2 linked regions of the Occultella kanbiaonis genome follow. The protein of the gene in region 1 interacts with the protein of each later gene in a pairwise test. Links are inferred from orthologs where the notes say so. Each region holds a gene or a part of one and is shown on either strand. Other genes may lie near its edges.

Region 1 (4,157 bases):
ACGCCCAGTGACGTCGCGGCACACACGGCACGCACGTGCGCGACCAGACCCGCCTCGCTCACCTGGACGAGGTACGGCGGGAACAACAGGATCCCGTCGGCACCCGCGGCCTCCGCGTCCACCGCCATCGCCACCGCCTGCGCCGTGCCGTACGCCGCCGGCGCGACGATGGGCACCTCCTCCGGTACCGACGCGACGGCGGCCCGCACCACCCGGGGCACCTCGTCCGGAGTCAGCGCGAAGATCTCCCCCGTGCCACCGGCCGCGAACAGGCCGGCCGGGCCGAAGCCGGCCTGCCAGGCGACGTGCTCGCGGTAGCCGGCCTCGTCGAAGCCCAGGTCCGGTGCCGTGTGTGTGACCGGGAAGGAGAGCAGTCCTGATCCGAGTCGGGTCCGTAGCTCCGGCGGGGAGAAACGTGAGGTGTTCATGTCTGCGCTCCGAGAGGTAGGTCGTCGGGTCGAACCTACGCCGCCCGAGCCATACCCGTCCAAGTCCAATGAAGTATCGTGCGATACACAAAGGGCATACCTGGGTGGGGAGGACGGAGATGTACACGCTCGATCAGCTCGTGGGTTTCGTCGCCGTCGCCGAGGAGGGCAGCTTCGCGGGCGCGGCCGACCGCCTGCGGATGACGCAGCCCCCACTGAGCCGGCAGGTGCGCAAGCTCGAGCGGGACGTCGGCGTCGAGCTCCTCGTGCGCCACCACCGGGGCGCGCGCCCGACCCCGGCCGGCCGGGTCTTCCTGGAGGAGTCGCGCCGGCTCCTGGCCCGGGCGGAGACGGCGCGACTGCGCGCCCGGAGCGCCGCGGACGGGACAACCGGCACGGTGCGGATCGCCTTCACGGCCGTCTCTGCGATGACCGTGCTCGGCCCCTGGGCGAGCACGCTCGCCGAGCAGCTGCCGGACGTCGACCTGATCCTCACCGAGATGGTCACGGGTGAGCAGGTAGAGGCGCTGCTCGCCGGCGAGATCGATGTCGGGCTGGCCCGCGGCCCCGCCCGGACCGAGCCCCTCACCGCGCGCCCGGTCGCCAGCGAGTCCATGGTCCTGGCGGTTCCGACGGGTCATCCGTTCACGGGTCTGCGCCCGACGCTCTCGGACGTGGCCGCGCACCCGGTGGTCACCTACGCCCCGGCCCAGGCTCGCTACCTCTACGAGACGGTGGCGGGGGTTTTCCGGGAGGCGAACCTCACCCCGCGCTACGTCCAGCACGTCGCGCAGGTGAACAGCGTGCTGGCGCTCGTCGGTGCGGGACTCGGGGTAGCGCTGGTGCCGTCGTCCGTGGCCACCCTGCAGCTGCCGTCGGTGACCTACCTCGAGGTCTCGGACATGCCCGACCACGCGGTGCAGGTGCACTGCGTCTGGCGCTCCGACAACGACAATCCCGCGCTGGCGCGGGCGCTGACGTTCATCTGAGCGCCTGCCCCGACCCGCTCAGGCCAGCGAGACCAGCTCGACGTAACCGTCGTTCCAGTGGTCCTCGTCGCCGTCGGGCAGCAGGAGCACCCGCTCCGGCTCGAGAGCCACCACGGCGCCCTCGTCGTGCGTCACCAGCACCACGGCACCGGTGAACGAGCGCAGCGCGCCGAGGATCTCCTCGCGGCTGGCCGGGTCGAGGTTGTTCGTGGGCTCGTCCAGCAGCAGCACGTTCGCCGAGGACACCACCAGCACCGCGAGCGCGAGGCGGGTCTTCTCCCCGCCGGAGAGCACCCGAGCGGGCTTGTCCGCGTCGTCGCCGGAGAACAGGAACGACCCGAGCACGCTGCGGACCTGGGTGTCGTTCAGGTCCGGGGCCGCCGAGCGCAGGTTCTCCACCACGGTGCGCTCGGTATCGAGGGTCTCGTGCTCCTGCGCGTAGTAACCGACCTTCAGCCCGTGCCCGGGCTGCACCTCCCCGGTGTCGGAGGCCTCCACCCCGGCCAGGATCCGCAGCAGGGTGGTCTTCCCGGCACCGTTCAGGCCCAGCACCACCACCTTGCTGCCGCGGTCGATCGCCAGGTCCACGTCGGTGAAGACCTCTTGCGACCCGTAGGTCTTGGACAAGCCCGCGGCGCGCAACGGGGTGCGCCCGCACGGGGCGGGGTCGGGGAAGCGCAGCTTCGCCACCCGGTCCTTGGTGCGGACCTCGTCCAGGCCCGAGAGCATCCGTTCGGCCCGGCGGGCCATGTTCTGGGCGGCGACTGCCTTGGTGGCCTTGGCGCGCATCTTGTCCGCCTGCACCATCAGGGTGGAGGCCTTCTTCTCGGCGTTCGCGCGCTCGCGCTTGCGGCGCCGTTCGTCGGTCTCCCGCTGTTCGAGGTACGCGTCCCAGCCGAGGTTGTAGACGTCCAGCTCGCTCCGGTTGGCGTCCAGGTGGAACACCTTGTTCACGGTGGCGCGGAGCAGGTCGGTGGCGTGGCTGATCACGATGAACCCGCCGGAGTAGGACGCGAGGAACTCCCGCAACCAGGCGATGGAGTCCGCGTCCAGGTGGTTCGTGGGCTCGTCCAGGAGCAGCGTCTCGGAGTCGGAGAACAGGATCCGTGCCAGTTCCACCCGGCGGCGCTGACCACCCGAGAGCGTGCCCAGTGGTTGCGCGAGCACCCCGGTCTGCAGGCCGAGGTTCGAGGTGATCCTCGCTGCCTCGCTCTCCGCGGCCCAACCGCCCTGCGCAGTGAACTCCTCGTCCAGCCGGGTGTAGCGGTTCATCGCCTTCTCGCGGACGGCGTCGTCCTCGCTGGCCATGTCCACCTCGGCCTTGCGGATCCGGCGCACCACCTCGTCCAGGTTGCGCGCGGAGAGCACTCGGTCCCGGGCCAGCATGTCCAGGTCACCGGTCCGTGGGTCCTGCGGCAGGTAGCCCACCTCGCCGGTCCGGGTGATCGTGCCTCCGGTGGGTTGCCCCTCCCCGGCCAGGGTCTTCGTCAACGTGGTCTTCCCGGCGCCGTTGCGGCCCACGAGGCCGATCCGGTCACCGGAGTCGATGCGGAAGGTTGCCCCGCTGAGTAGCTGGCGAACCCCGATCCGGAGTTCGACGTCCTGCGCGATGATCACTGGCACCAGTCTACCGATCGGCGACCAGCAGATTACCGGCAGACCTCGGACCCAGTACCGTGGCAGGGTCCGGCGGGCGGCTTCTGCCGCCACCGGCGGCCGATCCGAGGAGGTAGATGTGAGCGAACCGACACTCTCGCTGCGCGACTGGCGCGACGGCGACGACGTGACGGTCGCCGACGCGCTCGGACCGGCCGGGTCGCCGCAGGCCGCGCTCAGCCGGGCGCTGCTCGGTCCGGCCACGCAGCGGCCGTGGCGGCGCACCGTCGTCGCCGAGGCCGACGGCGTGGTCGTCGGGGCCGCGGCGGTCTCGGAGAGCAGTCTGCACCCGGACCGGCTCTGGCTGTACGCGGAGGTGCGGCCCGCCAGCCGTCGGCAGGGCGTGGGCACCGCCCTGGTGGGCGCCCTGACGGACGAGATCCCGCCGTCGGGCACGAGCGGCCTGCGGACCCGCTACCCGGTGACCCAGGACGAGGACTCCGAGGACTTCGCCGCGGCACCGTTCGCCGCGTCGATCGGGCTCGTCCCGATCCAGCGCTCCCGGCTCGTGGTGGTCTCCCCGGACTCGTTGGCGGTCCCGCCGTTCGGACCGACCGGCCCGACCCTGGAGGATCTCGCCACCGGCTCCGTCGAACTGACGAAGGTGGTCGCCGCGTTCTACGACGCGGTGCACGCATCCTGGGACCGGTCGGAGATGACGCTCGGGCGGGCGCAGGACCACCTCCTCGCGCCGGCCACCGGGGCACGCGGCGCCGTCGTGCTCCGGGACCGCCCCAAGGACGCCGGCGGCCGGATCCTGTCCTTCGCGGTGAGTTACGACCCGCCCGCGACCGACACCGCGGAGCCGCTGGACGCGCCCACCGAGGTGCTGCTCGGCTACGACGCGGACCTCGATCCGGCCCGGGCCCGCGGGGCGGTGCACAACCTGCTCGCGATGCTGGTGGCCCGGTACCCGGTCCAGGTGGAGGTCGACGACGCCATGGAGCCGCTCGCGGCGGTCGTCACCGGGCTCCTGAACGCCGGGTCGGCAACCATCGGCGCCGAGACGGAGATCGCCGCGACCCCGGCCTGACCAGCGCAGACGCTCGACGGGTAGCCATGCCGGTTCGGCGCTAGCGTTTGC
Region 2 (5,471 bases), 1.7 Mb from region 1 along the record:
TCTCCAACCTGCTCGGGAACGCGTCCCGGCACTCTCCCCGCGGTGGCACCGTCTCCCTGCGCGGCCGGTACTCGGCCACGACCGACGAGGTCGTGATCGAGGTGCTCGACGAGGGTCAGGGGATCCCGGTCTCGGACCGGGAGAAGGTCTTCGAGCGGTTCGAGCGTGGCAACGCGCCGGCCCAGCGCGGCGGGCTGTCCACCGGCGGCACCGGGCTCGGGCTCGCCATCGCCCGCTGGGCGGTGAGCCTGCACGGCGGCATGATCGCGGTGGCGGATCCGCCGGGCGGCACCGGCGCCATGCTGCGGGTGACACTGCCGGCCCGTGGGCCGGCCGAGGGCCGCGCCCACCCCACCGCGCCGGGCACCTGAGCGCGGGTCGCCGAGCCACGGTGACGGTACCGACCCGCACGTCGGGGTCGGGGAACACAGGCCCCCGGCCAGGGAACGCCGCTCCACTGACTCGAGACGTCGATCCACCCACCCCCGACCCGCATCTCGCGTCAGCGGAACAAGCGCACCGGCCAGGGCCTGCCGCTCCACCGACGCGAAACGTCGATCCACCCACCCCAGACCCGCACCTCGCGTCAGCGGAACACGCGCCCCGCTCCACTGACTCGAAACGTCGATCCGCCCACGCCCGACCCGCACCTCGCGTCAGCGGAACGGGGCCTGCGTGGTCGCGGACCTGCTGCTGGCTCACCAGGTGCCAGGCAGCCGCCCACAGGCAGTCCACAGCAACCGCGGCGGCGGAGGAGACGAAACGTTGACCAGCGTTTGAATGACCACAGTCGGCTCGGGTCCGCCGCATCACATTTTGGCGTGGCAGGCGTGCTCCGGTGAGGTTTCCGTGTTGTTCGTCACCTAGGCTTGAGGGAACGAACCCGCACCCCAGCTACCTTTCGGAAGAGGGCGATCCTCGAGTGTCCCAGCAGGCACCCCACGACCCTGTCTCGGTTCCCACGAACTTCGGCGGCAACGAATGGCTCATCGACGAGCTGTACGCCCAGTATCGGGAGGACAAGTCGCAAGTCGACCCCACCTGGTGGGAGTTCTTCGAGAACTATCGCCCTGCCGACCTCGCCGCCAACGGCACCGCAGGTAGCAACGGAGCCCCCACCGCCAAGCCGGCCCCGGCCCCGGCCGCCGACACGAAGGCGCCCGCACCGGCCCCGGCACCCGAGGCGAAGGCGACGAACCCGCCCGCCGCAGCGACGCCGTCGGCCCCCGCGCACAGCGCCGCGCAGGCGAGCGCCGCGACGCCGCCGGCCGAGGAGGTCCGCGCCGACATCCCACCGGCCGCGCCCGAGGTCACCGCGGAGGCACCGACCGCCCCCTACACGAAGTCCCTCACCGGCGGCGGTCCCCGCAGCGCCGGCGGCGACGACGAGGTCGAGAAGTTGCGTGGCGCGTCCGCCCGGACCGTCACGAACATGGTCACCAGCCTCGAGGTGCCGACCGCGACCAGCGTGCGGTCGATCCCGGCGAAGCTGCTCGTGGACAACCGGATCGTCCTGAACAACCACCTCCAGCGCAGCCGCGGTGGCAAGGTCTCCTTCACCCACCTGATCGGCTTCGCCGTGGTGGAGGCCCTCGGGGACATGCCCGAGATGAACGCCGGCTACCGCGACCTGGACGGCAAGCCCGGCATCGTGCGCCCGGCCCACGTCAACTTCGGGCTGGCCATCGACCTGGCCAAGCCGGACGGCACCCGGCAGCTGCTGGTGCCCTCCATCAAGGAAGCCGAGACGATGGACTTCGCCCACTTCTGGGCGGCCTACGAGGACATGGTCAAGAAGGCCCGCGGCGGCAAGCTCGAGGTCTCGGATTTTGCGGGCACCACGATCTCGCTGACGAACCCCGGCACCATCGGCACGGTCCACTCGGTGCCGCGCCTGATGGCCGGGCAGGGCACGATCATCGGCGTCGGCGCCATGAACTACCCGGCCGAGTTCCAGGGGGCCTCCACGGAGACCCTCGCGAAGCTCGGTGTGTCGAAGATCCTGACGCTGACGTCCACGTACGACCACAGGATCATCCAGGGCGCCCAGTCCGGTGACTTCCTCCGGATCGTGCACTCCAAGCTGATCGGCGAGGACGGCTTCTACGACCGGGTGTTCGCGTCCCTGCGGGTGCCGTACGAGCCGGTCCGCTGGACCCAGGACACCAACGCCGACGCCGAGGACGACTTCGGCAAGCCGGCCCGGATCGCGGAGCTGATCCACTCCTACCGCTCCCGCGGGCACTTCATGGCCGACACCGACCCGCTGGCCTACCGCCAGCGCCGGCATGCCGACCTGGACGTGCAGAACCACGGCCTGACCCTCTGGGACCTGGACCGCACCTTCCCGACCGGCGGGTTCGGCGGCAAGCCCAAGATGCTCCTGCGCGACATCCTCGGGCTGCTGCGCAACTCCTACTGCCGCACCATCGGCTCGGAGTACATGCACCTGCACGACTCCGCCCAGCGCAAGTGGCTGCAGCAGCGCCTCGAGTCCGGCTGGGCCAAGCCCGAGCCGATCGCCCAGCAGCAGATCCTGCGCAAGCTGAACGCCGCCGAGGCGTTCGAGACGTTCCTGCAGACCAAGTACGTCGGTCAGAAGCGGTTCAGCCTCGAGGGTGGCGAGTCGCTCATCCCGATGCTGGACAAGATCCTGGAGCGCTCGGCCGAGGAGGGCCTCGACGAGGTCGGCATCGGCATGCCGCACCGCGGCCGTCTGAACGTGCTGGCGAACATCGCGGGCAAGTCCTACGCGCAGATCTTCGCCGAGTTCGAGGGCAACCAGGACCCGCGCACCGTGCAGGGCAGCGGCGACGTGAAGTACCACCTCGGCACGGAGGGCAAGTACATCTCCGTGAGCGGGGAGTCCACGAAGGTCTACCTCGCCGCGAACCCGTCCCACCTCGAGGCCGTCGACGGCGTGCTCGAGGGGATCGTCCGCGCCAAGCAGGACCGGATCGACCTCGGTGGGGCCGGGTTCTCCGTGCTGCCGATCCTGATCCACGGGGACGCCGCGTTCGCCGGGCAGGGCGTGGTCACCGAGACCCTGAACATGTCCCAGCTGCGCGGCTACCGCACCGGCGGCACCGTGCACATCCTGATCAACAACCAGGTGGGCTTCACGACCGGCGCGTCCTCGTCCCGGTCCACGCTGTACGCCACGGACGTGGCGAAGGGCCTGCAGATCCCGGTGTTCCACGTGAACGGCGACGACCCGGAGGCCGTCGCCCACGTGGCCGAGTTGGCGTTCGACTACCGCCAGGAGTTCCACAAGGACGTCATCATCGACATGGTGTGCTACCGCCGCCGCGGTCACAACGAGGGCGACGACCCCTCGATGACGCAGCCGGTGATGTACTCCCTGATCGAGAAGAAGCGCAGCGTCCGCAAGCTGTACACCGAGGCGCTCGTCGGCCGTGGCGACATGACCGAGGACGAGGCCGAGGAAGCCCTCTCGCACTACAAGGGCGAACTCGAACGGGTCTTCACCGAGGCACGCACCGGCGCCAGCACCAGCACCGACGACGTCCAGGTCGCTGGCCTCGAGCGCCCGGAGTCCCAGCTCGAGGACGCCGGGGTCATGGTCGGCTGGGAGACCGCCGCACCCACGCAGATGCTGACGCGGATCGGCGAGGCGCACGTGCGCCCACCGGAGGGCTTCACCGTCCACCCCAAGCTCCTCCAGCTGCTCCAGAAGCGGCACCAGATGTCCACCGATGGCGACATCGACTGGGCCTTCGGGGAGATCCTCGCGTTCGGCTCCCTCCTGCTCGAGGGCACCCCGGTACGACTGACCGGGCAGGACTCGCGCCGCGGCACGTTCGTGCAGCGGCACGCGGTGCTGCACGACCGGGTCAACGGCGCCGAGTGGACCCCGCTGATGTACCTCGCCGCGGACCAGGGCAAGTTCTGGGTGTACGACTCCTCGCTCAGCGAGTATGCGGCCCTCGGCTTCGAGTACGGCTACTCGGTCGAGCGTCCGGACGCCCTGGTGCTCTGGGAGGCGCAGTTCGGCGACTTCGTCAACGGCGCCCAGACGATCATCGACGAGTTCATCTCCTCCGCCCAGCAGAAGTGGGACCAGAGCTCCTCCGTGGTGCTGCTGCTGCCGCACGGCTACGAGGGCCAGGGACCGGACCACTCCTCCGCCCGCAAGGAGCGGTTCCTGCAGCTCGCGGCCGAGGACAACATGATCGTCGCGGAGCCGTCCACCCCGGCGAACCACTTCCACCTGCTGCGGCGTCAGGCGTACCAGCGCCCGCGTCGCCCGCTGATCGTGTTCACCCCGAAGCAGCTGCTGCGGCTGCGGGCGGCCACGTCCTCGGTGGAGGACTTCACCACCGGGACGTTCCAGACGGTCATCGGCGACTCCGCCGTGGACCCGGCGACCGTCGACCGCGTGCTCATGTGCAGCGGGCGGGTCTACTACGACCTGCTCGCCGAGCGCACCAAGCGTGAGGACACCAGGACCGCGATCGTCCGCCTCGAGCAGCTCTACCCGCTCGACGACGAGGCCATTCGCGCCGAGCTCAGCCGGTACCCGAACGCCGAGTTCGTCTGGGTCCAGGACGAGCCGAAGAACCAGGGCGCGTGGAGCTACCTGGTTCTGAACCTCGTGTACGCCCTGCCCGAGATGTCGGAGGCGGCGCGGCTGAAGGGCCGGCTGCGCGTGGTGTCCCGCCCGAACATGGCGGCCCCGTCCGCAGGTACCGGCAAGAAGCACCAGGCGGAGCAGGCCACCTTGCTGAGCGAGGCATTCCAACGGTGAGCGCCGCGTCCCCAGACGCGGCGGGCACGCGCATCTGTGTGGTCGGCGACGAACTCGTCGCCGGGTTGGGTGACGCCCGCGGGATGGGCTGGGTCGGCCGGGTCGCGGCCCGCACGCAGTCGGAGACGCCGTTGGCGTTCTTCACCCTGGCCGTGCCCGGCGAGACCAGCACCTCCCTGTCCGGGCGCTGGGAGACCGAGTGCAACCGCCGCTTCGGGGCCGGGGAGAACCGCCTCGTGGTCGCCCCCGGGTCCGCGGACCTGCAGCACGGGGTGTCCCTGGCCCGTAGCCGGCTGAACCTGGCCAACGTGCTCGACGACGCCACCAACCGGCAGATCCCCACGTTCGTAGTGGGCCCGCCGCCGCGCGCCGACGTGTCCGAGTCCGCGCTCGGGGATCTCTCCGGGGCGTTCGCCGACGTCTGCCAGCGGCGCCGGGTGACCTACGTGGAGACCTTCGAACCGCTGCGTACCCATGAACAATGGCTCTCGGACACCTCCGCCGGCGACGGCACCCACCCGCAGCAGGCCGGCTACGGTCTGCTCGCCTGGTTGGTGCTCCACAACGGCTGGCACGAGTGGCTCGGCCTGCCCCAGGAGTGAGGACGCGTGTGACCGACACCTTCACGGTCGCCGGGCAGGACTTCCTGCGCGACGGCGTAGCGCACCAGATCATCTCCGGCGCCGTGCACTACTTCCGGGTC

What was found. The genes of interacting proteins can lie anywhere in the genome.
Region 2: the proteins of GKS42_RS10475 (region 1) and GKS42_RS18380 interact in binary tests that used the Escherichia coli proteins (3 or more experiments, as listed by UniProt). The link is inferred for Occultella kanbiaonis from one-to-one orthologs.

Annotation. Positions count from the first base shown.
Region 1 is NZ_CP046175.1:2,265,123-2,269,279, reverse strand. Bases 736-3,731 are described here. They hold GKS42_RS10475 (ABC-F family ATP-binding cassette domain-containing protein), read right to left. Parts: upstream 3,035-3,731; coding sequence 1,436-3,034; downstream 736-1,435. Other genes in these bases: GKS42_RS10470 (GNAT family N-acetyltransferase), read left to right, coding at 3,153-3,731; GKS42_RS10480 (LysR family transcriptional regulator), read left to right, coding at 736-1,417. Also shown: GKS42_RS10485 (5-dehydro-4-deoxyglucarate dehydratase), read right to left, coding at 1-428; more of GKS42_RS10480, read left to right, coding at 548-735; more of GKS42_RS10470, read left to right, coding at 3,732-4,106. UniProt on the Escherichia coli protein: Genetic data indicate it may be involved in ribosome assembly or function.
Region 2 is NZ_CP046175.1:3,994,651-4,000,121, forward strand. The notes cover bases 604-4,968. They hold GKS42_RS18380 (multifunctional oxoglutarate decarboxylase/oxoglutarate dehydrogenase thiamine pyrophosphate-binding subunit/dihydrolipoyllysine-residue succinyltransferase subunit), read left to right. Parts: upstream 604-922; coding sequence 923-4,768; downstream 4,769-4,968. Other genes in these bases: GKS42_RS18385 (GDSL-type esterase/lipase family protein), read left to right, coding at 4,765-4,968. In the rest of the region: GKS42_RS18375 (HAMP domain-containing sensor histidine kinase), read left to right, coding at 1-371; more of GKS42_RS18385, read left to right, coding at 4,969-5,370; GKS42_RS18390 (glycoside hydrolase family 35 protein), read left to right, coding at 5,379-5,471. UniProt on the Escherichia coli protein: E1 component of the 2-oxoglutarate dehydrogenase (OGDH) complex which catalyzes the decarboxylation of 2-oxoglutarate, the first step in the conversion of 2-oxoglutarate to succinyl-CoA and CO(2).